Regions from separate parts of the Rahnella variigena genome, predicted to be linked through region 1. Evidence: predicted binding sites of a transcription regulator. Region 1 holds the regulator's gene; each other region holds the start of a gene.
The links. Region 1 encodes Fur, which represses iron uptake genes when iron is present. Its sites were predicted from a motif close to ATAATAATGAGAACNACTATCAA; they were not measured.

Region 1 (5,885 bases):
CCACGGCCTGTTCGGAACCCTTGATAATCTGGGCGTTCTGGGCCGCGACCTGAAACAACAGCATAGAGTGTTACAGGTCGATTTGCGTAACCACGGCCAGTCCGGGCGTTCTGATGAGATGTCATACGCCGCGATGGCGCAGGATTTAGCAGAAACGCTGGATGAAGTGGGTTTCCAAAAAATCATTGTTATCGGCCACTCGATGGGCGGCAAAGCAGCGATGGCGCTGACCGCGCTGATCCCTGACCGTATCGAGAAGCTGATCGTCATTGATGTCGCGCCGGTCGATTACCGCGTGCGCCGTCACGATGAGATTTTTGCCGCGATTAACGCCGTCACCGCTGCCGGATTACGTGACCGCACGTCGGCTGCCGCCTGTATGCGCGAGTATATAAAGGAAGACGGCGTGATTCAGTTTCTGCTGAAATCTTTCCAGCAGGGAGAATGGCGCTTTAACGTTCCGGTGCTGCTCAGTGAATACGAAACCATCACCGGCTGGGAAGACGTACCGGCGTGGGATCACCCGGCGTTATTTATCCGCGGCGGATTGTCGCCGTATGTGCAGGACGCTTACCGCGAAGATATCGCCCGTCAGTTCCCGCAGGCCAAAGCCTATGTCGTCGCCGGAACCGGACACTGGGTTCACGCGGAAAAACCTGAGGCCGTGCTGCGCGCTGTTCACCGTTTCATCGATGTGGACTAAGGTTTAACATCCTGGGGATAAATTGTGCAAAAAGTCTGCACAACTTAGAAAGTTATCATGAAATCAGGGCAATCAGGCGTTGTGAACCCCAGGCGCGCCAGTGTATGATTGCGCGCTATAATTTTGCCGCCCCGTTCACTCAGGCTGAGTCGCGGGGGGTAAATTGGGTCAGGGTTTCTTAGCCCGAAATGTGTGAAACGCTCGTCAGGAATCGGCTTGCCGTTTTCCGATGTAAAAACTTCCCTGGTTGTACCGCTACCTATGGCAAAAGAACAACTGGATCGCACGACGATTGATCTGTTCGCAGATGACCGCCGTCCGGGGCGTCCAAAAACAAATCCGCTATCCCGTGATGAACAGCTCAGGATCAACAAGCGCAATCAGTTACGCCGCGATAAAGCGAGCGGTCTGCGTCGCGTTGAGCTGAAAATGAATGCCGATGCTGTTGATACGCTCAATAAGCTGGCTGAAGAACGTAACATCAGTCGTAGCGAACTGATTGAAGAGATGCTGCTGGCACATCTTAACGGTCATGAAGGCTGATTAAAAACGGGTAACCTTTTCAGGCTACCCGTTTGTTTTTTCTTACTTATTCAACGCTCACTCTCTTCGTGCTTCTCAAAACGTTTCCCAGTTCTCAGCACTTTTCGCGCTATTCGCCGAAAGCAACCCGCCCATCCCGGTATCCGGACGCAGCAACGGAGCGGAAACCGCTTTCGCTGGACGTCCCTTCACGTTGGTGACGCTGTCTTTGAGTTTGAACGTGGCCACGGCGTTGTTGAGTAATGCAGCCTGTTCTTCCAGAGAAACCGCAGCCTGCGATGCCTCTTCAACCAGCGAGGCGTTCTGCTGCGTCACACTGTCCATCTGAGTGATCGCCACCGCCACCTGACCGATGCCTTTGCTTTGCTCATCAGATGCCGAAGCAATTTCCGCCATGATATCCGTGACATGCGTAATTGAGCGCACCACTTCATTCATCGTCAGACCGGCGTTTTCAACCAGTTTAGAACCGCTGTCGACGCGGGAAACCGATTCGCTGATCAGGGATTCGATTTCTTTCGCCGCCTGGGCGCTGCGCTGTGCCAGATTGCGCACTTCGCTGGCGACCACCGCAAATCCACGCCCCTGTTCGCCCGCACGTGCGGCTTCAACTGCGGCGTTCAGCGCCAGAATGTTGGTCTGGAAAGCTATGCTGTTGATGACCGACGTAATTTCAGCAATTTTCTTTGAGCTGCCGGAAATGTCTTTCATGGTACTGACCACGTCCGCCACAATATTTCCGCCCTTCTGCGCTGTGCCGGAGGCTTCAATCACCAGCTGGCTGGCGTGATGTGCGTTATCGGCATTGTGTTTCACCGTCGCTGTCAGTTCTTCCATGCTGGCTGCAGTTTCTTCCAGAGCAGAAGCCTGTTCTTCGGTACGCGAAGACAAGTCATTATTCCCTGCTGAAATTTCCGATGCGCCCTGATAGATATGGTTAGTACAGTTACGGATCGTCTGCACCGTATTCACCAGACTCGCCTGCATCACATTCAGCAGCGGGATCAGTTTACCGGCGCAGTTTTTACCGAACTCTTCCATATACTGCGTCAGGTCACCGCTGGCGATCACCGCGAACTGATCGCGGATTTTATCCAGCGGTTTCACCAGCGCCATCACCAGATAGCGGTCGGTCAGCAGCAACAGGAGCAAACCAATACCAAATGCGCTCAGCTGGATCACTTTGCTCATGTAGGTCAGATGATTGGATTCATTTTGTGCGGCCTGAAAATCAACTGAAATCTGGCTGCTGACTTTTTCCATTGATGAACCAAAAGTGCGGCTCAGCGCCGGAACCGTGGTGTTGGCTAACTGGTTATAGGTGTCGATATTCTTACTGCTGGCAGCATTGAATAACGGCGTAACGCCCTGTGTCAGCAGGTTTTCCCAGCTGGTCTGCAGTTCCTGAATGGCTGATTCTTCCAGGCCCGGATGGGGTACTGATTTAAAATCAGCCAGCGCCTGAGTCAGTCCATCAAGAGATTGTTTGGCGCTGTCAAAAATTTCAGGGCCCTTTGACGGGTCAGCCTGAAGCTGTGCAACCGCACGACTCAGACGCGTCACGGTACGGAAATACTGATCGTTACCTTTGCTGATCAGCGTCATGTTGTTGACCAGTTCGGTACTGTTCCTGGTATTTTGCGTTAATGTGCCAAGTGATGTGACGGTATAAAGGGAAACACCGGCCCACATCACGCAGAAGATGCCAAGAATGGTTAATAAAGCGGCCCTGATGGTAATATTTTTTAAAAACTGCACGATATGCCTCTCTCGAAACAGGACTGTTTCTGGTCTGAGGATTGACGGGGATGCGGAGAATCAAAACAGGTAACCAGCAGGCTTACGCCCCCGGACATGTTTGAACACCTCTCCGGGCATCGATTTCTTTATTATGTTGAGATTGCTCTCGCATCATCTATCGGCGGGACATGCGTAAACTTAAGGAAGGAGCCGGTTTATTTCTTCACTTTGCTTATGACCTCAGGAACCCTGTGGTTGATAAGCACACGATGGCGATAACACTTTAAAATATTGCCCGATAAACTTATTCCCCAGTTAAGAAGGCGAGCAGAAGCATATTCTCCGCCTCGCGAGTTTGTTATCATCTTCGCTATTATTGCCTGCAATGCAGGGCACTTCATTTAGAACAAGAGGTTAGATAATCTTATGGCCGTTGTAGGTATCTTCTTTGGATCCGATACAGGTAACACCGAAAACATCGCTAAAATGATCCAGAAACAATTGGGTAAAGATGTGGCTGAGGTGCATGACATTGCGAAGAGCAGCAAAGAGGATCTGGAAAAATTCGATATTTTGCTGATCGGAATTCCAACCTGGTATTACGGTGAAGCGCAGTGTGACTGGGATGACTTTTTCCCGTCGCTCGAAGAGATAGATTTCGAAGGTAAGCTGGTTGCCCTGTTTGGCTGCGGCGATCAGGAAGACTATGCCGAGTATTTCTGCGATGCACTGGGTACCGTGCGCGATATCATTGAGCCACGCGGCGCAGTGATTGTCGGACACTGGCCAACTGAAGGTTACCACTTTGAAGCATCCAAAGGCCTGGCAGATGATAAGCACTTCATCGGACTGGCAATTGACGAAGACCGTCAGCCGGAACTGACCGCTGAACGTGTTGATGCGTGGGTGAAACAGATCACAGAAGAACTCAGCCTTTCAGAAATTATCGGCTAAAACCCTGTTGGCCCTGAGGATTTATTCTACAATTGAAGGGCCAAACTATTACTGAAATTAACAATTTAACCGCTACAAAATTGTAACTTTCGGTCGTATCAAGGTACACTGAGTTCATCTGTTTTTTCTATCGATCAAGTCGTTGCATTATTAGTGTGACAGGCAATTTGTGATCTTTATTAACAGGCTGTCGTTTACGAGAATGGGCACACTTCCCTTAAACGAAGAACAGTAAACGAACAATTTTGTGCCGCCGATGCCACAGGCTGCATGCCTCAACTTGATTAGCACATAGTAACAGGACTGAATCCGCATGACTGACAACAACACCGCACTGAAGAAAGCCGGCTTAAAAGTCACGCTTCCGCGCCTCAAAATCCTGGAAGTGCTGCAAGCGCCGGAAGGTCATCACGTTAGTGCGGAAGATCTGTACAAGCAACTGATTGATATGGGCGAAGAAATTGGTCTGGCCACGGTATACCGTGTTCTGAACCAGTTTGATGATGCTGGTATCGTCACCCGTCATAACTTCGAAGGCGGCAAGTCCGTATTCGAACTGACTCAGCAACATCACCACGATCACCTGATCTGCCTGGATTGCGGTCGTGTGATTGAATTCCGTGACGAATATATTGAAGGTCGTCAGCGTGAGATTGCTAAAAAACATGGCATCAAACTGACCAACCACAGTCTGTACCTGTACGGTCACTGTGAAGCAGGCGACTGCCGTGAAGATGAATCTTTGCACAATGACAAACCTGCGCATTAATTTGCACAGCTTCGATTGTCGCAAATGTTCTAAATAAACTAACCGCTGGAAAGCGGTTTTTTTATGCCTGTGCTTCACCCCGAACACAGACGCCGCTTGCCGACGTAAAAAACCCCGGCAAGCCGGGGTTTCGCTTTTGATAATGATGTTTTTGCCAGCTAAGGCTTTTACAAAAATCTGCTATTAGTTCGCCATTGCAGGCGCGTTATTGGATGTGATTTCCTGCCAGATTTTACCGCAATCCGCCGCATATGCCTGACCATCACCGGTTTTGCGCGCCGTCAGACAGCGCTGGTAATCCAGCACGCGAACTGTTTCCTGTTCCGCAAATTTCTGGTGTGCTTTTTCCTGTTTCAGCTTGTTCAGCAACACCTGACAGGTCGCCAGTTTGTCCGGATTACCTTCTGAAGAGTTAATACAGGTGCGGTAGTCTTCACGCGTTTGCGAAATCTGTGCCTGATCGGCGGTAGGCGCACAGCCTGCCAGCAGAACAGCCGATACCGCCATCATCAGTAATTTATTCATCGACATAACGACCTCAGAAAATAGTGAATGGAGCAATAACGATGAATTTCACGTCTTTTTCATCCTGGAATATGTTGCCGTAACCCCCGCCCCAGCTCGGAATATCCGAGTGGTTGTCGTACTGGGTGTAATGCAGTTTGAACAGTGTCCCCTTCGCGCGGCCTTCCTGAATGGTGTAAAGCGCATCCAGGCTCCAGGCGCTCTCTTTCAGACGCTGGCTCTGGTCATAAGCGGCGTTGGTACTCGGTTTGGCGTCCCACGCGTAAACGTAAGAACCCCCGACGGCAAAGCCCGGCAGATCCCATTTCGCCAGATCGTAAAGTACGCCGGCGTACACCGCTTTCTCGCCGTTGGCGTTGAAGTCCGAACGGTTATCCCACCACACGTCAAGACGACCGTTGGAGGAGGAATACGTCGGGGTCATACGTTGCAGGAAGTAGCCCTGATTACCTTCCGCTTTGACCATCGTACCTTCCAGCCGCCAGTTAAACTGACCGGTGGTGTAACCGAAAGTCAGCGCCTGCAACCAGGCCATCCCGTCATACAAGCTGTTCGGATCGTTCTTATTGCTGATGCGATCTTCCGCACCGTAGAACTGGTAGCTGGTGGTCAGCGGATTGCCCATCAGATCGATTTTGTAAGACGCTTTGG
Region 2 (5,885 bases), 2.0 Mb from region 1:
CCAGCCAGATTGATGATGCGGTGGGCATGATCGCCAACCGTCAGTTCAGCGCAGAAGAGCTGGCATCAATCGAAGGCATTCTGGTGTAAACGCTTACCCGAATGAGCAAAAAAAGCGCCTTTATGGAGAGTGTGTAAGCTTTGCGTTAAGGCGCGTAAATCATTCAAAACAGGATTGTAAGCAATAGAACCCGTGCCCGCTTCACCTTATAACTATCAGCATAAATTATAAGGAATCTGGGGCCGCTCATGTTAAAGCCAGTATTATTCGCCACATTGTTCTTTGCCCTGCTCCCTGCGGCGGTACCCACCGTGCAGGCCAGCAGCTTCAGCCTGAATACGCCAGGCCTTTCTATCAATATCGGTGACCGTGATAACCGGGGTTATTACTGGGACGGCTATGACTGGCGTAATCCTGGCTGGTGGAATAGCTATCGCGGTCATCATTATGGTTACCGTGGGCCGCGTGGTCATTACTGGGATGGTTACCGCTGGCGCGATCAGGGCTGGTGGGATCAGCGCCATCCGCCGCGTCGCCCGATGCCACCGCCGCATTATTATCATGGCGACCATGGGCGTCCGCATAATGACCACGGGCGCGGTCACGGTCACGGACATGACAAAGGACGCGGCCACGACGATCACCGTGGCGGGCATGGCGATCACCGTCATTAATCAAATGAATGACAGAAAAGAAAACGGGACAGCGCAAACTGTCCCGTTTTTTATTGCCTGACGTTTTCAGGACTCTATTTCAGCATGCCAATCAGCAGATAAAGGTTGAGGCTGACGACTATCAGCACAATCAGCCGCCCCGCCCACTGCACTGTTTTGGTGTTGACCATATCGCCCATCAGGCTGCGGTTACCGGTAAAGGCCAGCAGCGGCAACAGCGCCAGCGCAATCCCGAAGCTCAGCAATACCTGACTCATCACCAGAATACGTGTGGCGTCTAATCCCATCAAAATTACAATAAATGACGGCATCATGGTGACCGTACGGCGCACCCACAGCGGAATGTAGAATTTCACAAAGCCCTGCATCACCACCTGTCCGGCCAGTGTGCCCACTACGGTCGACGATAAACCGGCAGCCACCAGGCTCAGACCAAAAGTGGTCGCAGCGGCGTGACCGAGCAAGGGTTGCAGGGTCAGATAGGCTTCATCGAGTTCACTGATCCCGCTGTGTCCGCTGAAATGGAACGCGGCAGCAGCGGTTGCCATCATCGCCAGATTCACGAAACCGGCAATGGTCATCGCAATACCGACGTCCAGCTTGGTGGCGGAATAACGCTGCGCTTTAGATGCCTCACCGCCCCGCTGGGTCAGCGAAGAGTGCAGATAAATGACGTGCGGCATGATGGTCGCACCGAGCACACCGGCAGCCAGATAGACGGAATCCGCCGTCGGCAGAGAGGGGATCAGCATCCCTTTGCCGAGCGCCATCATGCTTGGCTGCGAGAAGAACAATTCGACAATATAAGCCGCTGCGACAAACAGCAGTAAACCGGCGATCACCAGTTCCAGCGGCTTTTGCCCACGCTTTTGCAGCCCGAGGATAATAAAGGTGGCAATCCCGGTCAGCACTGCGCCTTGTAACAGCGAGACGCCGAGAAGCAATTTGAAGCCGATCGCCGCGCCAATGAATTCAGCTAGATCGGTGGCCATGGCGATGATTTCCGCCTGTACCCAGTAAGCCCAGACAGCCGGGCGCGGGAAGCGGTCGCGGATATGTTCAGCGAGGTTTTTACTGGTCGCAATACCGAGTTTGGCAGACAACAGCTGGATCAACATCGCCATGACGTTGGCCCAGACCACCACCCATAGCAACTGATAGCCATAAGAGGCACCGGCCTGAATGTTAGTCGCAAAGTTGCCCGGATCGATATAGCCGATGGCGGCAATAAAGGCTGGCCCCATCAGTGAAAGCTTCATCTTTCTGGACGCGCGGCCTGAGGATTCGGCCCGGCTGTTCAGCATAGTTAGTTAACCCTTACAATTATTACGCTTACATCAATCATATCTAATTGATAATGATTATCAAGTGCATTTAGAATGATCTGAGTAATTACTCTGATAGGCAGTAGCAGTAAGCGAGAGGGTGATAACTGAAAGGTGAATCGCTCACCCGACTTCAGAAAGCCAGACGCAGCGCACTTTCCTAAAACAGACATTTACAGGCCAGATTCAGAACGCATTACGGCACATGATAAAACTAGCACAGGAAAGCTAATTGTGCTTAGTTTTATTAACATCTTGATTTTTTGTGTGATAGGCCGCGATTTGTTGCAATTCGTGTTTGTAATTTCTATATTTGCAATCGACTTCACGTTTTAAATGTACGCGTTACATAAAATGTCCGTCGAAATATAGCCTGCCTCTAATTTGGAGCACCCATGTCCCGAATATTGCACTTTGTATTAGCGTTGGCCGTTGTCGCTGCACTCGCTTTACTGGTGAGCCGTGACCGGAAGAATATCCGTTTACGTTTCATTGTTCAGCTTTTGGTCATCGAAGTCTTATTAGCCTATTTCTTCCTGAACTCTTCAATAGGTTTAGGTTTTGTGAAAGGCTTCTCAGACTTGTTTGAGAAATTATTAGGATTCGCTGCGGAAGGGACCGGCTTCGTATTTGGAGGCATGAGCGATAAAGGATTAGCGTTCTTCTTCTTGAAAGTCTTGTGTCCGATCGTGTTTATCTCTGCACTGATCGGTATTTTACAGCACATTCGCGTACTGCCTTTCGTCATCCGTATTATCGGTACGGTTCTGTCGAAAATTAATGGCATGGGAAAACTGGAATCTTTCAACGCCATCAGCTCCCTGATTTTGGGTCAGTCAGAAAACTTTATCGCGTATAAAGATATTCTGAGCAAAATGTCTGAAAAACGTATGTACACCATGGCAGCCACAGCCATGTCGACGGTTTCTATGTCGATTGTGGGTGCGTACATGACCATGCTGGAACCGCGCTTTGTTGTTGCTGCGCTGGTGCTCAACATGTTCAGTACTTTCATCGTACTGTCGTTGATCAACCCTTATAAAGTTGATTCAGAAGAAGACCTGCAAATCGGTAACACGCACCAGGGTCAGAGTTTCTTTGAAATGCTGGGTGAATACATCCTGGCCGGTTTCAAAGTGGCTATCATCGTTGCAGCCATGTTGATTGGTTTCATCGCATTGATTTCCTGCCTGAATGCGTTGTTCGACGTCGTATTCGGCATCAGCTTCCAGGGCGTGCTGGGTTATGTCTTCTATCCATTCGCATGGATGATGGGCGTACCGAGCCACGAAGCCTTGCAGGTAGGCAGCATCATGGCAACCAAACTGGTTTCCAATGAATTCGTTGCGATGTTGGATCTGCAGAAAGTTGCGACCGAACTGTCACCACGCGGCGTGGGCATCTTGTCCGTGTTCCTGGTGTCTTTCGCAAACTTCTCTTCTATCGGTATCGTTGCCGGCGCGATCAAAGGCCTGAACGAGCACCAGGGCAACGTGGTTTCACGCTTCGGCCTGAAACTGCTGTACGGCTCAACGCTGGTCAGCGTGTTATCTGCTTCTATCGCGGGTCTGGTACTGGCGTAAGCAAGCAAACGACTGAAAGACAAAGAAACCCGCTCCGGCGGGTTTTTTTATGGCGGTAATTCAGGGATAAACGGAACGTGAGGAAATCACCGGATCGCAGAAAGCAAAAAACCCGCCGAAGCGGGTTTCTTTAATATTTGGTGGAGATAAGCGGGATCGAACCGCTGACCTCTTGCATGCCATGCAAGCGCTCTCCCAGCTGAGCTATACCCCCACACGAGGTAGTCCACATTTTACTTCTTTTGTTTCCCCTGGTAGGGAAACAGCCAACTTGCTCTGGAAAGGAAGTTGGTGGAGATAAGCGGGATCGAACCGCTGACCTCTTGCATGCCATGCAAGCGCTCTCCCAGCTGAGCTATACCCCCAATTCATGCCCGTAAAAACGGGTGAACGGGGCGCATAATATGAAACGTCGCTACCCCTGTCAACGGCTAAATCCGTTTCTGAATTCAAGCGCTGAAAAAGCCGCCAAATGCCCCATTTCGCGGGGAAAAATACGCTGACCTGACGCAAATTTTTAGCCGGATGCATTGTTTTACAATTTGGCCGCCAGCCGGCGTTTTTCCTAGCTTTCTGATCTCGCTACGCATTTTCTTAACATCTATGTCTGAATGATTAATGGAATGTTAGCAGACTATGAAAATCGTCTTGTTTTGAGATAAATCTCAGAATAGACTGCTCGCGCAATAATCATAACTCACTACATTCGAGCACTCCCATGTCCTTGTATTCACCTAAAGAAATCGCATCCATCGCTGTCACGGCGGGCGTTAATAAAAGCCATGCTTCCGTGTTGAATTTGTTAATTTTGGGCTTCCTGGCTGGCGCATTCATCGCCACCGGATTCCTGCTGGATCTGCACGTAATAGGGACGTTACCTGCATCCTGGGGTTCATTCAGTAACTTGCTGGGCGCGGCAGTCTTCCCGGTGGGCATCATACTGACGGTATTAGCAGGGGGAGAACTGCTGACCGGTAACATGATGACCTTGCCTATCGCCTGGTTCGCGCGTCAGATCAGTCTTTACGCCGTTCTGCGTAACTGGTTCTGGGTGACACTCGCTAACCTGCTGGGCAGCCTGGCAGTGGCCTATTTCTTCGGCCACGTTCTGGGTCTGACGGAAGGCGCCTTCCTGAGCAAAACCGTGGCCACTGCCACCGCGAAAGTGAATGCTGATTTCATGCACGCGTTCATTTCCGGTATCGGCTGTAACTGGCTGGTGTGTCTGGCAATCTGGCTGGCCTTCGCCAGTAAAGAAGTCGGCGGCAAAGTGATCGGTATGTGGTTCCCGGTCATGGCGTTCGTGGCGATCGGCTTCCAGCACGTGGTGGCGAATATGTTCATCGTTCCAGCCGCTATTTTTGCTGGTGCGCTGAACTGGTCTCAGTATTTCCCGAACTTCGTGGCCGTATTCCTCGGTAACGCTGTCGGTGGCGCGGGTTTCGTCGGGCTGATGTACTTCCTCGCCTACCGCCCTACCGCTCAGGCTCCTGCAACTGAACAACGTTAATTAAGACGTTTTCACGCGAGCGTTTCGCAGAAAGCAAAAAAGCCAGCCGGTTTCCCGAGCTGGCTTTTTTATCGCTTTTTAACAGCGATTACTGAGCTTGTGTTTCGCGCTCAGCAATAAAGGCTAACGCCATATCGATACGCGCCAGCACACGGCTCTGGCCAATAGCGTGGACGGTCACGTCAACACCCGGAGACTGACCTGCGCCTGTTACCGCAACACGCAGTGGCATGCCGACTTTACCCATCCCGACTTCCAGTTCATCCGCCGTGCCCTGAATAGCGTGGTGAATGTTCTCAGCAGTCCAGTCAGTGATCGCAGCCAGTTTGGCGCGAACGACTTCCAGCGGCTGACGCGCAACCGGACGTAAGTGTTTCTTCGCCGCATCGGCATCAAACTCTGCAAAGTCTTCGTAGAAGTAACGGCAGGATTCTGCCATCTCTTTCAGCGTTTTGCAGCGCTCGCCCAGCAGGGTCACGATTTCGAACAGTTGCGGGCCGTTACGGGTTTCGATACCGGCCTGCTCCACATGCCACAGCAAATGGGTCGCCACGTAATGCGGATCCATCGTATTGATGTAGTGATGGTTCAGCCATTGCAGTTTTTCAGTGTTAAACGCACTGGCAGATTTGCTGACGTTCTCCAGTGAGAACAGCGCTTTCATTTCGTCGCGGCTGAATATTTCCTGATCGCCATGAGACCAGCCCAGACGCACCAGATAGTTCAGCAGCGCTTCCGGCAGATAGCCGTCGTCGCGGTATTGCATTACACCGACCGCGCCGTGGCGTTTAGA
Region 3 (5,885 bases), 700 kb from region 1:
GACGGATCATCAGGCGACGACGGCTGCGCTGCGCCAGATTGGTCAGATAATCAATCACCATCGGGCAACGTTTCTGGTAAGCCTGGATCACAAAGCCGATGCCGTTCCAGCCCGCCAGCTCCGGTTCGAAGCAGAGTTTTTCCAGCAGGTCGAGGGAGATTTCCAGACGGTCTGCTTCTTCGGCGTCAATGTTAATGCCGATGTCGTAACTGCGCGCCAGCAAGGTCAGGGAAAGCAGGCGCGGGTATAACTCGTCCATCACACGTTCGTACTGCGCGCGGCTGTAACGCGGATGCAGGGCGGAAAGTTTGATGGAAATTCCGGGGCCTTCATAAATGCCGCGACCGTTAGATGCTTTACCGATGGCATTAATGGCCTGCTGATAAGACTGTAAATACGCCTGCGCATCTTTTTCCGTCAGCGCGGCTTCACCCAGCATATCGTAGGAATAACGGAAGCCTTTCTCTTCGTGTTTGCGCGCGTTCGCCAGCGCTTCAGCGATGGTTTCACCGGTCACGAACTGTTCGCCCATCAGACGCATCGCCATATCCACGCCTTTGCGGATCAGCGGCTCACCACTTTTACCGATAATGCGGTTGAGGGATGTCGACAGGCTGGCTTCGTTATGTGTCGCCACCAGTTTACCGGTGAACAGCAAACCCCAGGTGGCGGCGTTGACGAACAGCGACGGGCTGCGGCCCAGATGAGAATGCCAGTTGCCATTGCTGATTTTGTCGCGGATTAACGCGTCACGCGTTGGTTTGTCCGGAATACGCAATAAGGCTTCGGCGAGACACATCAGCGCCACGCCTTCCTGAGAAGACAGGGAGAATTCCTGCAACAGGCTTTGCACCATCCCGGCGCGACCGTTTGCACTCTTCTGGTTACGCAGTTTTGTGGCGATGTCGGCGGCCAGTTTCAGCGCAGCGTCGCCAAGCGGGGCAGGTAAACGGGCCTGCTCCAGCAGCATAGAAACCGCTTCAGGCTCGGGACGACGATAGGCGGCGGTAATGGCGGAACGGCTGACCGACTGCGGTAAAATCTGCTCGGCAAAATCAAGGAACGGCTGATGCGTTTCCTGAACCGCCGGTAAGGCAGCCTCGTCGCTTTCGCCGGCAGTTGCGCCGTTCAGCGCCGGGATCTCCGGCAAAGCATCACCATTTTCCAGACGTTCCAGATAAGAAAAAATCGACTGCTTAATCAGCCAGTGCGGCGTGCGGTCAATTTTAAGCGCCGCCTCTTTTAGCCTGTCGCGTGTGCTCTCGTCCAGCTTCACGCCCATCGTTGTCATACCCATGCGCAACCACTCCATATGAAAAGGTTCAGGTGAATTCATTATCTTTATGGCAAGCAATATCTTCTATGTTGCAACCTTGTGCAACCCTGTTAATGCACGAAGTATGCCTGATGTGATTTATTTGGCATTTTTAACAAAATGCGGCGTCTGGAAAAGCCTGTCTGACTGATATTACGCTAAACAGAAGGGGTGCAGCAGGTGCAACTTACGCAGTTGCAACGTGCAACCCGGATACAAAATAACTGTGATGGAGAGTGAATTTTAAGTATCGAAATTGTTAAAACAATTGAAAAGTCGTTGCCGCTGAACCAGTATCCGGCACGACAGGATTTTTGAATAACAACCCTACTTAAGACGCTGACTAATGACGCGTAACGATAAAAATATGGAGAGTAATGCTGAAACCTTTGCCGGTTTCAGCCATCATCTCGCCCCGGCAGGCTTTTGACCGTCTTTCCTAAGAAAGGCGTCAGGACAGACAGGTGCCGGACAACATCGCAAATAAGAAGAAAGTGGAGAATGGAATGACAATGAACACACCGATGCTGGTGACGTTTTGTGTTTATATTTTCGGGATGATTTTGATAGGACTCATCGCGTATTTACGAACCAAAAACTTTGATGATTATATTCTGGGTGGACGCAGTTTAGGCAGCGTGGTGACCGCGCTTTCAGCCGGTGCTTCTGATATGAGCGGCTGGCTGTTAATGGGGTTACCGGGCGCGATTTTTATTTCCGGAATTTCCGAAAGCTGGATTGCGATTGGTCTGACGATCGGCGCGTATCTGAACTGGAAACTGGTGGCGGGGCGCTTACGTGTGCATACCGAAGCCAACAATAACGCACTGACGCTGCCGGATTACTTCACCCACCGTTTTGAAGATTCCAGCAAGCTGCTGCGTATTATCTCGGCAATCGTGATTTTGGTGTTCTTCACCATTTATTGCGCTTCCGGCATCGTGGCCGGTGCGCGTCTGTTTGAAAGCACCTTTGGCATGACGTATCAGACGGCGCTGTGGGCCGGTGCGGCAGCGACCATCATTTATACCTTTATCGGCGGTTTTCTGGCGGTCAGCTGGACAGATACCGTGCAGGCCAGCCTGATGATTTTCGCGCTGATCCTCACGCCGGTGATCGTTATCCTCGCCGTGGGCGGTATTGATACCTCAATGATGGTTATCAAGGCCAAAAACCCTGAGTACACCGATATGTTTAAAGGCATGAATCTGGTGGCGATTTTGTCACTGCTGGGCTGGGGGCTGGGCTATTTTGGTCAGCCGCACATTCTGGCGCGTTTCATGGCCGCCGATTCTCATCACACTATCCGCAGCGCACGTCGCATCAGTATGACCTGGATGATCTTTTGTCTGGCCGGCACTATCGCAGTGGGCTTCTTCGGGATTGCATACTTCAGCAATAATCCGGGTGAAGCGGGCAACGTGACCCAAAATGGTGAGCGCGTGTTCATCGAACTGGCGAAAATCCTGTTCAACCCGTGGATCGCCGGTATTTTGCTGTCCGCCATTCTGGCTGCGGTGATGAGTACCCTGAGCTGCCAGCTGCTGGTGTGTTCCAGTGCGATCACAGAAGACTTGTACAAAGCGTTCCTGCGTAAAGGCGCGAGTCAGCGTGAACTGGTCTGGATTGGTCGTCTGATGGTGCTGGTGGTTGCGCTGGTAGCGATTGCGCTGGCAGCCAATCCTGAAAACCGGGTGCTGGGTCTGGTGAGTTACGCGTGGGCTGGTTTCGGTGCGGCGTTTGGTCCGGTTATCCTGATTTCGGTGATGTGGAAACGTATGACGCGTAACGGCGCACTCGCGGGCATGATCGTCGGTGCGGTCACGGTTATCTTGTGGAAACAATATGGCTGGACTGAACTGTACGAAATCATTCCGGGCTTTATCTTTGCTTCGCTGGCAATCTGGATTGTCAGCCTGATGGGACGCAAACCTTCTGCTGCGGTGGAAGAGCGTTTCACGACGGCGGAAGCAGAATACAACACCATTTAACACGCGGCCTTTATAGCCGTAACACATTTTGCCGTAACGATTTTTTAGCCGTTACAACAATGCCGAACGGGGTCGTCTGACCCCGTTTATCAGACTCTCCCGCCACACTTCTCATCACGCTTCTCATCACGTGTTTCATCAGACGTTTCATTAAAGAAAATCCCGCTCTGTCATTTCATGCGCATTTCCACGGACGCCTGCAAAAAAGGGTCGGTTACCTCTTGTATTTCTTTTGGCAAGAATGATAATCACTATCGTTTCTTTTTACTTTTCTTTACAGAGCCCTTACAGTTTTTGCCGATTCATGGGGTCAGGAGTTATCGCTATGTTCGTTCCGTTTCTCATTATGTTTCGCGAAGGGCTGGAAGCGGCGCTGATTGTCAGCCTGATCGCCAGCTATTTAAAACGGACGCAACGCGGGCAGTGGCTCGGTGTGGTCTGGATTGGCGTGTTCGTTGCTGCGGCGTTATGTCTGGCGCTGGGGCTGTTCATCAACGCCACCACCGGTGAATTTCCGCAAAAGCAGCAGGAAATATTTGAAGGCATCGTCGCCGTGGTCGCGGTATGCATTCTGACTTACATGGTGTTCTGGATGCGCAAAGTGTCGCGTTCCATCAAGGTGCATCTGGAAGGCGCAATTGATAATGCGCTCAGTTCCGGGCGCGGGCAGGGCTGGGCGCTGGTGGCTATGGTGTTCTTTGCCGTCGCGCGTGAAGGCCTGGAATCGGTGTTTTTCCTGCTGGCGGCTTTCCAGCAAGACGTGGGAATAGCTGCACCCATCGGCGCCATGCTCGGGCTGGGCGCGGCAATCGTGCTGGGTTTCCTCATCTACTACGGCGGTGTGAAACTGCATCTGGCAAAATTTTTCAAATGGACCAGCCTGTTTATCCTCTTCGTTGCGGCCGGTCTGGCGGCAGGTGCGATCCGCGCATTCCACGAAGCGGGATTGTGGAACGGTTTACAGGACATTGCGTTTGATTTGAGTAATACGCTCTCCACGCATTCCCTGTTCGGCACCTTGCTGGAAGGGATGTTTGGTTATCAGGAAGCGCCAAGTGTGAGCGAAGTGCTGGTCTATTTCCTGTACCTGATCCCGGCGCTGTTCTTCTTTTTCATGCCTCAGGGAAAATCCTCTGTGGCCGCCCCGGCCTCTGCCGGGCAAAAAACACAACGTTGATTTCATCCACTTCTCATCACCTTGCCTTTGCCATGGAGTTGTACATGCCACATTTTCGCCGTAAAGCTTTACAGATTGCACTGCTGTCTCTGCCGGCTTTTGCGCTGAGCGCAAACGTACTGGCAGCCGACGTTCGTCAGGTCAAAATTACTGTCAACGATAAACAGTGTGAACCGATGGCGCTGAGCGTCCCGGCCGGTAAAACACAGTTTGTTATCCACAACGACAGCCAGAAGAACCTGGAATGGGAAATTCTGAAAGGCGTGATGGTGGTGGAAGAGCGTGAAAACGTCGCGCCGGGCTTCACTCAGAAAATGACCGCCAATCTGGAGCCGGGCGAATATGACATGACCTGCGGCCTGCTGAGCAATCCGAAGGGCAAACTGACCGTGACCGCAGAAGGCGCGGCGGCTTCCGCTAAACCGGACGCGATGGCGCTGGTCGGGCCGATTGCAGAATATAAAGTGTATGTGACTCAGCAGGTTGGCGAACTGGTTTCCCACACCAAAGCGTTCACCGATGCTATTAAGAAAGGCGACCTGGCGAAAGCGCAGTCTCTTTACGCATCGACCCGCGTTTACTATGAGCGCATCGAGCCCATCGCGGAATTGTTCTCAGATCTGGACGGCAGCATTGATGCCCGTGAAGACGATTTCGAGAAAAAAGCGGAAGATCCAAACTTCACCGGTTTCCACCGTCTGGAGAAAATCCTCTTCGCAGATAAAACCACTAAAGGCGCGGAGCCTTTTGCTGACAAGCTGTATACCGACACGGTTGATCTGCAAAAACGTATCACTGACCTGACCTTCCCGCCTAGTAAAGTGGTCGGCGGTGCAGCAGGGCTTATCGAAGAAGTGGCAGCCAGCAAAATCAGCGGTGAAGAAGACCGTTACAGCCGCACCGACCTGTGGGATTTCCGCGCTAACCTCGACGGCGCGCAGAAAATCGTAAACCTGCTGCGTCCGCTGCTGGAAAAAGCCGACAAGCCGCTGCTGGATAAAATCGACGCAAACTTCAAAACTGTCGATTCTCTGCTGGATAAATACAAAACCAAAGACGGTTACGAGAACTACGAAAAACTATCCGATGCCGACCGTAACGCCATGAAAGGCCCGATCACCACGCTGGCTGAAGATCTGGCTAAACTGCGCGGTGTGCTTGGTTTAGATTGATACTCTTAAGCTCCCTCCCCTGCGAAGGGGAGGGTTGGGGTGGGGTATTAAAGTAAAATTCAGCGGCTAAAGTGTGCCTAACCCCCAGTTTTGTTATTAATACCCCCTCCCAACCTCCCCCTTCGCAGGGGGAGGAGCGTTACACCGAGGCATAGCAATGAGTCACAAAAACAATAATCAGGACGACGTTTCTTCTTCACGCCGCAGCTTGTTAAAAGGCGTGGGATTGT
Region 4 (5,885 bases), 1.7 Mb from region 1:
GCCATTGCCGAAGCCCAAACCAGAACCGATAACCGGGGTGAAAACCGACACCATGTGGTGGCAACGCTGGAACTTGCCCGCAGGGAAAATAGCGTTGAACTGCTCGAAGTACGACAGTTCTGGGAAGACGATAAAGCGTTTCAGGTGGAAGGCGTGGTGGTTAATGCCGGAATGCGAGATTACCGTTTAGCGACCTTGTTGTATGAAACGCTGGTGGTAAAAAAGCATCTCACGTTGATGAGTGATAACGATCATTACACCGGCGGTCGCGCCTTGTGGAAACGTCTTGCGCAGGATTCTGCAGGATTATTAGTTTTTATACTCGATACAGAGAAAGGGCAATTTTACCCTTATGATGGCTCGAAAATGCGTTATGACGGGGTGAGCATTCCTGAGTCTGCTATCTGGAGTCACCATCCGGATCAAACGCACTGGCCGGTCGTATTGATTGCGCAAAACAGCGAGCATCTGTCAGCGCTTTCTGCTCACTAGCGCATACATCCGGCTTTCAGCGGCGAGGGCGAGGAGGTTGGGATCGTGCTCGCGGCTGTGCGGGAAGACCAGCGAAATGGTCTGGCGCATCTGATAGGCTTCTGCCAGTGGCAGTAATTTCACCGTATTTTCGTACACGCCTTTCATCCTGCCGGGAATGAGCGTGTATCCGACGCCCGCCTGTACCAGACTCAGCATCGAAAAAATATCGTTTACCCGTGTGACAATGTCCGGCTCAAAACCGGCGACCTGAAAGGCTTCCTGAAAGCCGTGGTAAGTCGCAAACCCTTCTGCCAGTGAAACGAATTTCTTCTGTTTGTAATCGCGTAAATCCGCCGTGCCTTCCGACGCCAGTTCTGCGCTGGCGGGGGCAGCGAGAAAAATATCATCCTGAAACAGCGGCAACTGATCGTAGCGCTGTGCGTCCACGCTCGAATCACTGGTCGAAATCAGAATCGCATCCAGCAGGCCGTCTTCCAGCTTTTGCAGCAAATCACTGTTAGACCCCATCACCAGCTCCAGTTCAAGCTCGGGTCTGCGCAGTTTCAGCCCCATAATCAGGCGCGGAATGGTTTCCAGGGTCAGTGAATACAACGTGCCGACTTTCAGGCGTTTATCCCCAAAACCGGCGGCGCGCTGCGTGGCCTGGATCCCGTGTTCCATCTGTTCAATCACCTGCGTGGCATGTTCCAGTAACGCTTCAGCCGCGGGCAACGGCAGCAGATTGCGCCCGCGATGGATAAACAACGGACAGCGCAAACCTTCTTCCAGAGAATGCAGGGCGCGATGCACGCTCACGCTGCTCAGACCGAGTTGTTCGGCTGCGCGGGTGATGTTTTGCTTTTCCATGTAAGCGAGAAAAATTTCGAGTTTGCGGAAGGTGATTTCACTGTCGATCATACAGGCTCCTGCGGCGCGTTTTAGGCCGTTGCGGTCTGAGATGATAGCTGAATAGCCGCCGGGCGACTATTCAGGAAGGGCGGCAAAGTCGGGTTCAGGGGATCAGGGTGTAAGACACGGTCAGGCACTTTTTGCCGTCAGCGCAACTTTTACAGCTGCCGCTCAGACAGCTGTCATCCGCTTCCACCGTTTCTGCTTTTCGCATCGCCACCAGCCGTTCGAGCATGGCCTGCACCAGCGGTTGCGGAGCCTTTAGCTGCTGGCTGAGCTGGCGGGCATCTGCCCGGCCAGCCAGTGCGAGAGAGTCGCGAACCTGAATCAGCGTAGTCATGTTATCTCCTAGTGGCAGTCGCTGCCGGTAGCCGGTTCGCAACAGGCCGCGATATTACGCGGCTGCAAATGGAGGCTGACCCGGCTGCGTGCCTTGCGCAGGCAGGTGAGGACGATAGCGTTGAACAGCAGCACGATGAAGATGACGCCCGCACTGTAGGCCGGATGGTTGCTGAAAGTGGCCACCTGATAGAACAGGGTCGCCAGCGAGTAGGCGACGTTCAGCCCCCAGAAAATGGAGAACGTCATCCAGCTGCGGCTGGTTTCACGGGCAATCGCCCCCATCACCGAGACGCAAGGCACGTAAAGCAGCACGAAAATCAGGTAACTGTAAGCCGAAATGGCGGTACCGAATTTGGTGCTCATGACGCCCATGGAGCTGACGCCCATTTCGCCGTCACCTTTGCTGGCTTCGATCGGGTTCGACAGTACGCTGATGCTGAAGGTGTCTTTCAGCCCCTGCCAGGTTTCCTGCACTGCGCCGCCCAGTTCATCGAACAGGTTGAAGCTGGCAGCGTCGAATTCCTCATTGTGGATATGTTCGGCGGTGTACAGCGTGTTCAGCGTACCGACCACCACTTCTTTCGCCATCGCGCCGGTGACCAGACCCACGGTCGCCTGCCAGTTGTCAGAATGTACGCCCATCGGCGCCAGCACCGGTGTCAGTACTTTACTGACCGAGGCCAGTGCAGAATCATTGATGTTATCCACCGCCTGACCGCTGAACGAGAAGCTGTTCAGTGCGCCGATGAAAATACTCGCAATCACGATCACTTTACCGGCGCGCAGCACGAAACCTTTCAGACGCTGCCAGGTTTGCAGCAGCAGACTTTTCAGGTGCGGAACGTGATACACCGGCAGTTCCATCACAAACGGCGAGGCTTCACCGCGCATAATGGTGTATTTCAGCAGCAGGCCGGTCAGGATAGCGACCACAATACCGAGCAGATACAACGAGAACACGATGGATGCACCGCTTTGCCCGAAGAATGCCGCAGAAAACACCGCGAAAATTGCCAGACGTGCGCCGCAGGACATAAACGGCGCCATCATCACGGTGATGAGGCGTTCACGCGGGGCATCCAGCGTACGGGCACCCATAATGGACGGCACGTTACAGCCAAAGCCAACAATCAGCGGCACGAAAGATTTACCCGGCAGACCCAGCGATTGCATCAGCCTGTCCATCACGAACGCGGCGCGGGCCATATAACCGGAATCTTCAAGGAAGGAGAGGAACAGATACATCATGCCGATTTGCGGCACCAGCGGCAGAACCGTATTGATACCGCCGCCCACGCCCTGTGCCAGGAAAATGGTCAGCCACTGCGGGAAGTGCAGGGTGAAGCCAACCCATTGCATACCCTGAATGAAAATTGCTGCCGAGCCAATATCGAAAATCGGTTGCAACGCGCCGCCGATGTTGATCGCCAGCACGAACATCAGATACATCACCAGCAGGAAGATCGGTACGCCGAGGAAACGGTTGAGGATCACGCGGTCCAGCACCTGCGTCAGCTTGTTGGGCGCGGTGAGGTGCGAGTTACTGACGTCCGCGCACAGTGACGCAATGCTCTGATAACGCGCATCGGCAATCAGCAGCGCCGGATCTTCCAGCTTTTGCTCTACCAGACGGGCTTTCACCTGCGGCAGTAAAGCCTGCGCGTTACCTGCGTGCGTCTGGCTGTAAATATCCCCTTCGAGGATTTGCAAAGCCAGCCAGCGACGCTGTTGCAGCGTCATATCTTGCGGCATTTCAGTGGCCAGCACTTCCACTTCCTGTTGCAGCACCGGATGATATTTCACACGTTCCAGCGCGGCCACTTGTGGCAATTCATCAATGGCCGCTTTCAGTTCTTTGATCCCGCTGGCGCGGGTAGACACCAGGGCAACAACAGGGCAGCCCAGGCGTGCAGACAGCGCCGGGATATCAATATTGATGTTCTGAATTTTGGCGATGTCGAGCATGTTCAGCGCGACAATGCAGGGCACGCCCAGCTCAAGCAGTTGCAGTGTCAGGTATAAGTTGCGCTCAAGGTTTGAGGCATCCACGACGTTAATCATCAGATCTGCGTCGCCGCTCAGAATGTAATGACAGGCAATTTGCTCATCGAGCGAGGTTTGCTCGGAGATGGTGGTCAGTGAATAGGTGCCGGGCAAATCGACCAGCGTAATCTGGTGGTCTGCGGTGGCGAACTGGCCTTCTTTACGTTCAACGGTGACGCCAGCCCAGTTACCGACGCGTTGTCGCGAACCGGTTAACTGGTTGAAAAGGGTCGTTTTACCTGAGTTGGGATTACCAATCAGGCCAATAGTCAGTGCTTTCATACGTTCAGATCTACGTGTGAGAAAGGAAAAAACGCGGAAGACTCAACAGAGCCGCGCTAAACAATCTTTCAGAAACCCATCAGAAAGGTCAGGCCAGAAGCTCAAGCTTGAGCAGGTCGAGGTCTTTTTTGCGCACGACCAGACTGGTGCGGCGGGTTTCTATCTGCACCGGGTCGCCCATCGGTGCCACGCGGATGATGTTGAAGAATGATCCCGGAAGCATGCCGAGAGACAGCAGTTTCTGGCGATAGGCCGGACTGATTTCATGAGAAAAGCCGGTGATTTTATAAGCACATTTTGATTGAAGTTGCATAGTTCCTCGCGAAGCGTTCAGGCATTTTGGGGGCAGCGTCACAAAGGTGACGCCGCGCTTCCGTGCCCGTTGATTTCACTGCTCGTGAAATATTGCTCAGAAATTGTCCCTGGTGCGAAATTGCCAGCCTGAGGCTGACGGCGTACTGAATACGCAAAGAAGTACAAACGAGAATAGTTATCATAATTAGTACGCGTGTGGAGACAAAATAAAAGAGGGGGGCCTCTTCACGGGAATCTCCACCGCGTCGCTATCCTAAGCCTGCAACAGTGAGGATTTATTGATTTACCTCAGTGATTGATTCAATAGGAGAGACTTTAAAAAGTGTCGAAAAAAGACACATAAAAAAAGCCGCTGAATATCAGCGGCTTCCGTTTTGCAGGAAAAAACGAGAAATTAGCGTTTTTTGCCGAGAGCGGCAGCCAGAGCATCGGCCATCGCATTATTGCCCGCCGGTGCGGCATTGCGTCCCGCAGGTTTGTTTGGTGTATGGCGTTTCTGATTGTCACGCGAATCTGACGCTGGCGCGGAAGAACGGCGTGCCGGTGCTTCGCCCGGTTGCTCATCCAGACGCATGGTCAGCGCGATACGTTTACGTTGCAGATCGACTTCCATCACTTTGACTTTGACGATATCGCCAGCTTTCACCACGGTATGCGGATCTTCAACGAATTTATTCGCCAGTGATGAGATGTGAACCAGACCATCCTGATGTACGCCGATATCCACGAATGCCCCGAAGTTGGTGACGTTGGTGACAGAACCTTCAAGGATCATGCCCGGCATCAGGTCATTCATGGTTTCCACACCATCGGCAAAGGTCGCGGTCTTAAACTCAGGACGCGGATCGTGCCCCGGCTTTTCCAGCTCTTTGATGATGTCAGTAACAGTCGGCACGCCGAACTGTTCGTCAGTGAATTCACTGGCTTTCAGGCCGCGCAGCACATTCGAATCGCCCATCAGTTCTTTCAGCGCCAGTTGCGTCGCTGCCAGAATGCGTTCGACCACCGGATAGGTTTCCGGGTGAACCGTTGAGGCATCAAGCGGGTTGTCGCCGTGATTGATACGCAGGAAGCCTGCACATTGCTCGAAGGCTTTTGGCCCCAAACGGCTGACTTTCAGCAGCTGTTCGCGGTTACGGAACTGACCGTTTTCGTCGCGCCAGTTAACGATATTCTGCGCCATCATGCGCGTCAGACCAGCCACGCGGGTCAGCAGCGGAACGGACGCGGTATTCAGATCCACACCCACTGCGTTCACGCAGTCTTCGACGACGGTATCGAGTTTTTTCGCCAGCTGAGACTGGCTGACGTCATGCTGATACTGGCCGACTCCGATGGATTTCGGGTCGATTTTCACCAGTTCAGCCAGCGGATCTTGCAGACGACGCGCAATGGAAACGGCACCACGAATCGAAACATCCAGATCCGGGAATTCCAGCGCCGCCAGCTCGGAAGCGGAATACACCGACGCACCGGCTTCACTGACGATCACTTTCTGCGCTTTGACCGCCGGGAACTGT

Region 2: a site for Fur is predicted at 2,026-2,048, ahead of CKQ54_RS19045 (Nramp family divalent metal transporter). Genes of this name have one in related genera too.
Region 3: a site for Fur is predicted at 3,542-3,564, ahead of efeU (iron uptake transporter permease EfeU). Genes of this name have one in related genera too.
Region 4: a site for Fur is predicted at 4,531-4,553, ahead of feoA (ferrous iron transporter A). Genes of this name have one in related genera too.

The regions. Positions count from the first base shown of each region.
Region 1 is NZ_NSDJ01000001.1:2,103,406-2,109,290, reverse strand. It holds gene ybfF (esterase) at 1-703, shown strand, start outside; gene ybfE (LexA regulated protein) at 965-1,246, shown strand; gene CKQ54_RS09700 (methyl-accepting chemotaxis protein) at 1,322-3,004, opposite strand; gene fldA (flavodoxin FldA) at 3,413-3,940, shown strand; gene fur (ferric iron uptake transcriptional regulator) at 4,254-4,709, shown strand; gene chiQ (ChiQ/YbfN family lipoprotein) at 4,893-5,234, opposite strand; gene chiP (chitoporin ChiP) at 5,248-5,885, opposite strand, start outside.
Region 2 is NZ_NSDJ01000001.1:4,149,100-4,154,984, forward strand. It holds gene mgrA (L-glyceraldehyde 3-phosphate reductase) at 1-89, shown strand, start outside; gene CKQ54_RS19040 (DUF2502 domain-containing protein) at 249-674, shown strand; gene CKQ54_RS19045 (Nramp family divalent metal transporter) at 749-1,978, opposite strand; gene CKQ54_RS19050 (NupC/NupG family nucleoside CNT transporter) at 2,395-3,582, shown strand; tRNA gene CKQ54_RS19055 (tRNA-Ala) at 3,721-3,796, opposite strand; tRNA gene CKQ54_RS19060 (tRNA-Ala) at 3,872-3,947, opposite strand; gene CKQ54_RS19070 (formate/nitrite transporter family protein) at 4,301-5,092, shown strand; gene gltX (glutamate--tRNA ligase) at 5,181-5,885, opposite strand, start outside.
Region 3 is NZ_NSDJ01000001.1:2,806,771-2,812,655, forward strand. It holds gene putA (trifunctional transcriptional regulator/proline dehydrogenase/L-glutamate gamma-semialdehyde dehydrogenase) at 1-1,297, opposite strand, end outside; gene putP (sodium/proline symporter PutP) at 1,822-3,306, shown strand; gene efeU (iron uptake transporter permease EfeU) at 3,632-4,483, shown strand; gene efeO (iron uptake system protein EfeO) at 4,528-5,655, shown strand; gene efeB (iron uptake transporter deferrochelatase/peroxidase subunit) at 5,813-5,885, shown strand, end outside.
Region 4 is NZ_NSDJ01000001.1:419,537-425,421, reverse strand. It holds gene CKQ54_RS02075 (hypothetical protein) at 1-492, shown strand, start outside; gene CKQ54_RS02070 (LysR family transcriptional regulator) at 472-1,392, opposite strand; gene CKQ54_RS02065 (FeoC-like transcriptional regulator) at 1,487-1,723, opposite strand; gene feoB (Fe(2+) transporter permease subunit FeoB) at 1,732-4,050, opposite strand; gene feoA (ferrous iron transporter A) at 4,139-4,363, opposite strand; gene CKQ54_RS02050 (Tex family protein) at 4,760-5,885, opposite strand, start outside.